2 regions of the Methylobacterium sp. FW306-05-D genome follow, and region 1 is predicted to be linked to the other one. Evidence: predicted binding sites of a transcription regulator. Region 1 holds the regulator's gene; the other holds the start of a gene.
What was found. Region 1 encodes PhoB, which activates phosphate uptake and scavenging genes when phosphate is short. Its sites were predicted from a motif close to TGTCATNNANCTGTCAT; they were not measured.

Region 1 (2,197 bases):
GAGGGCTGGCACGCCGCCGGCGCCCGGGTGGTCAGCACCCAGAACGTCGACCTCGCGGTGGTGACCCTGCACGAGATCGGCCACGCCCTCGGCCTCGACCATTACAACGCCAAGCCCGAGGTGATGAACGCGGTCCTGAACCCCTCCGTCACCGCCCTCGGGGCCGGCGACATCGCGGGCATCCAGGCCCTCTACGGCGCACCCGCCGCAGTGACCGCGGCGGTCCCGGCGGCGTCCCTGACGCCCGTCGCGAGCCCCACCGTCACGAGCCCTCCCGTCGCCAGCGCCCCGGCCGAGGGCGCCGTCACGGCGGTGTACCGGTTCTACGACACCCATACGGGCGATCACTTCTACACGACGAGCACGGTCGAGAAGGCGCAGATCCAGCAGACGCTGCCCTGGTTCACCTACGAGGGCACGCCGTGGGCGGCCCCGGCCAAGGGCGCGGGCACCGTCGACGTGTTCCGGTTCTTCGACACCGGCTCGAACGCCCACTTCTTCACCACGAGCGTGTCCGAGCGCGACCAGGTCCTCAAGACCGCGCCGAGCTACAAGTACGAGGGCGTCGCCTTCGAGGCCTACGCGGATGCGGGCGCCCCCGGCGGCCTGACTCTGGAGCGCTTCTACAACACCCAGACCGGCCAGCATCACTTCGCCGGCAGTGCCGAGGAGGCCAACGGCATCAACCACGGCGCCGCCGGCCCGGGCTGGATCGACGAGGGCAAGGGCTTCACCGTGCACCTCCCCACCGACACGATGATTTTCGCCTGAGGGCGGGCTCGGCTGTCCGCCTGGGGGCCGACCCGGCGCGCCGCGGGGGCGCCTACTCGGCCTCGGCCTCGAACATCTCGTCGAAGGAGTAGCCCGAGCCGCGCACGGTGCGGATCGGGTCGCTCTGGCGCGGGCGGTTGAGGGCCTTGCGCAGGCGCCCGACATGGACGTCGACGGTCCGCTCGTCGATGTAGACGTCGTGGCCCCAGACCCCGTCGAGGAGCTGCTCGCGGGAGAACACCCGGCCGGGGCTCTGCATCAGGAACTCGAGGAGCTTGAACTCGGTGGGTCCCAGGTGGATCTCGCGGCCTTCCCGGCGGATGCGGTGGCTGACCCGGTCGAGCTCGATGTCGCCGGCCACCAGCAGGTTGGCCACGTGGGCGGGCTTGGCCCGGCGCAGCAGGGCCCGGACCCGGGCGAGGAGCTCGGGCACCGAGAACGGCTTGACGATGTAGTCGTCCGCCCCCGTGCCGAGGCCGCGGATGCGGTCGCCCTCCTCGCCCCGGGCGGTGAGCATGATCACCGGCAGCCGCTCGGTCTCGCGCCGGGCGCGGATGCGGCGGCAGAGCTCGATGCCCGACAGGGCCGGCAGCATCCAGTCGAGCAGGACGAGGTCGGGAACCTGCTCCTGCAGGCGCAGGTCCGCCTCGTCGCCGCGGGAGGCCGAGTCGACGACGAAGCCCTCGGCCTCGAGGTTGTAGCGGAGGAGGAGGGTCAGGGCCTCCTCGTCCTCGACGATCAGGATACGCGTACTCATCGTGCGCTTTCGATCAGAGCGGCACGGGGTCAGACCGTGCCGGGCATGTCCACGGTGGCGTAGTTGGACGCGTCGTTCTTCGGGCGCTCGCGCTCGGCTAGGAGGTTCTCGCCGGTGACGAGGTAGTGGATCGTCTCGGCGATGTTGGTGGTGTGGTCGCCGATGCGCTCGATGTTCTTGGCCACGAACAGCAGGTGCGTGCAGAACGAGATGTTGCGCGGGTCCTCCATCATGTAGGTCAGGAGTTCGCGGAAGAGCGAGTTGTAGAGCGCGTCGATGGCGTCGTCGCGCTCCCAGACGTCGAGGGCCGCCTTGATGTCGCGGCCGGTATAGGCGTCGAGCACGTCCTTGAGCTGCTCCTGAACCAGGTCGCTCATGTGCTGGACGCCGATGACGATCTTCTGCGGCTGGATCTGGTCGGCGATCGCCACCACGCGCTTGGCGACGTTCTTGGCCAGATCGCCGATGCGCTCGATGTCGTTCGAGACGCGGATCGCCGTCACCGTCTCGCGCAGGTCGATGGCCAGGGGCTGGCGCCGGGCGATGAGCAGGATCGCCCGCTCCTCGATCTCGCGCTGGAGGGTGTCGAGCCGGGCATCGGCGGCGATCACCGCCTGGGCCAGGGCCGAGTCGCGGCGCACCAGGGCCTGTCCGGCCTCGGTCATCATC
Region 2 (2,197 bases), on a different contig from region 1:
TCTCCAGGAAGACGGGGATCGCGCCGCCGAGGAACAGCGCGCCGTGATGCGCGGCCTTGTGGTTGTTGCGGTCGAACAGCACGAGGTCGCCCTCCGCCACCAGGGCCGAGAGCACGATCTTGTTGGAGGCCGAGGTGCCGTTGAGGACGAAGTAGGTCTTCTCCGCCCCGAAGATGACGGCCGCCTCCTTCTGCGCCTTGAGCGCCGGGCCCTCGTGGACGAGGAGGTCGCCGAGATCGAGCACCGAGTTGTCGAGATCGTCGCGGAACACCGCCTCGCCCAGGTGCTCGACGAAGATCCGCCCGATCGGCGAGCGGTTGTAGAAGATGCCGCCGTTGTGGCCCGGGCAGGTCCAGAGCTGGTTGCCCTGCTCGGCATAGTCGACCAGCGCGCCGAAGAACGGCGTCTTCAGGGTCTCGGCGTACTGCTTCACGCGGCTCACCAGGCCGCGGGCGATGTAGTCCGGGGTCTCCTCGGCGAGGAAGATGTAGCCGTCGATGAAGTCCAGCACCTCGACGGGAATGTCCTCGAGGCGCTTGCGGCGGACCATGATGACGATGGGCATTTCCAGCCCGCGCTTGCGCATCAGGTTGATCAGCGCCGCCGCCTTGCCGTCGAGGCCGCGCTTGCCCCAGTCCACCACCATGCAGCCGATGGCCGAATCGGTCTGGACCGCGATGGCCGCGTCCTCGACGCGCCGGGCCCGCACCACCTCGAAGCCGAGCTTCTCCACGGAGCCGATGATCTGCTGGACGCGCACGCCCTCGAGATCGTCCGGGTCGAAGTTCGGCGCGCACATCAGGACGGTGAAGCGGCGAAAGAAGTCCATGCGGAAAAGGCTCCCAGGGGCGTTTGGCGCACCGTTCGCGACGGGACGTGACGCTTCGATGACGATCTTGCGGCAGTCGCGGTGTTTTCAGGCTCCGCGCGGCCCGACGGAGAGCCGGCTTACGATCAGGCGCGCCGTTTGACGAGCCCAAGGCGGCGGATCACGCCGTAGACCGCCAGCGCCGCGGCGCCGCAGATCGCCAGGGCGAGGAGCGAGCCGTTCTCGAATTCGCCGAGGAACAGCCCCTTGGTGTTCATGCCGAACACGCCGGTCACCAGGGTCGGGGGCAGGAACAGGGCGGTGAGGATCGACAGGGTGAAGAGCTGGCGATTGGTCTCGGCCGCCGTGCGCCCGGCGATCTCGTCCTGCAGCAGGCGCGAGCGCTCGGACAGGACCAGCCCCGCTCCAGCAGGCGCCCGCGCCCCGCGGCGTCGAACACCATCGCGAAGAGCAGGCACGGGAGGGCGGTGGTGTCGGTGAGAAGGCGCTGCATGCGGGCGGCCCTGTTGCCGGCAAACCGCCGACGGTCGCGGTGCTGGATCGCAAGTCTGGGCGACAGTGTCGTGACGGTTGCGGTTAACAGGCAGGGCAGCCCGACGGAGAGACGGCCACCCCTCTCGTCGTCCCGACGAAGCGTGGCAGGGGGATGTGCGCCTGCGCGGATGAACCGCTTCGGATGTGTCGCGGTGGATGCCTCCCCTTCGCAGGCGACAAGCGTCCCGGCATCGGGCTTGCTCCACCCCGTCGAAACGGTGGGGCGGCATGGTCGAGAAACTCATTCACGCGGGCGCGAGCCTCGCCCTGCTGCTGGCCGTCGCCGTGCTGTTCTCCACCAACAGGCGGGCGATATCGCCCCGGGTGGTGCTCTCGGCCCTGGCGCTGCAGGTGGCGCTGGGGGCCCTGGTGCTGTTCATTCCGGCGGGCCGGGTGGGCCTCGCCGCGGCGGCGTCCTTCGTCCAGACCGTGCTGAACTACGGCGACCGGGGCACCGCGTTCTTGTTCGGCGGCCTCGTCGAACCGCGGATGTTCGAACTGTTCGGGGGCAGCGGCTTCATCCTCGCCCTGCGCATCCTGCCGCAGATCCTCTACGTCTCGGCGCTGATCGCGGTGCTCTATCATTTCGGCGTGATGCAGGCGGCCGCGCGCGGCATCGGCGCGGTGCTGCAGCGAGTGATCGGCACCTCGCGGATCGAGACCTTCTCGGCGGTGATCACCATCGCCATCGGCCAGAGCGAGATCGCCATCGCGCTGCGTCCGTTCCTGGGGGCGCTGACCTCGGCCGAACTCTTCGCCGTGATGTCGAGCGGGGCCGCCTCCACGGCGGGCACGATTCTGGCCGGCTACGCGGCGCTCGGCGTGCCGATGGAG

Region 2: AC3WLN_RS05250 (CorA family divalent cation transporter) is a predicted target of PhoB. The motif match lies at 1,382-1,398, and genes of this name have one in related genera.

Annotation. Positions count from the first base shown of each region.
Region 1 is NZ_JBYSXL010000089.1:8,662-10,858, reverse strand. It holds gene AC3WLN_RS21025 (matrixin family metalloprotease) at 1-771, shown strand, start outside; gene phoB (phosphate regulon transcriptional regulator PhoB) at 824-1,528, opposite strand; gene phoU (phosphate signaling complex protein PhoU) at 1,558-2,197, opposite strand, start outside.
Region 2 is NZ_JBYSXL010000008.1:51,313-53,509, reverse strand. It holds gene AC3WLN_RS05255 (Orn/Lys/Arg family decarboxylase) at 1-829, opposite strand, end outside; gene AC3WLN_RS05250 (CorA family divalent cation transporter) at 955-1,287, opposite strand; gene AC3WLN_RS05245 (NupC/NupG family nucleoside CNT transporter) at 1,592-2,197, shown strand, end outside.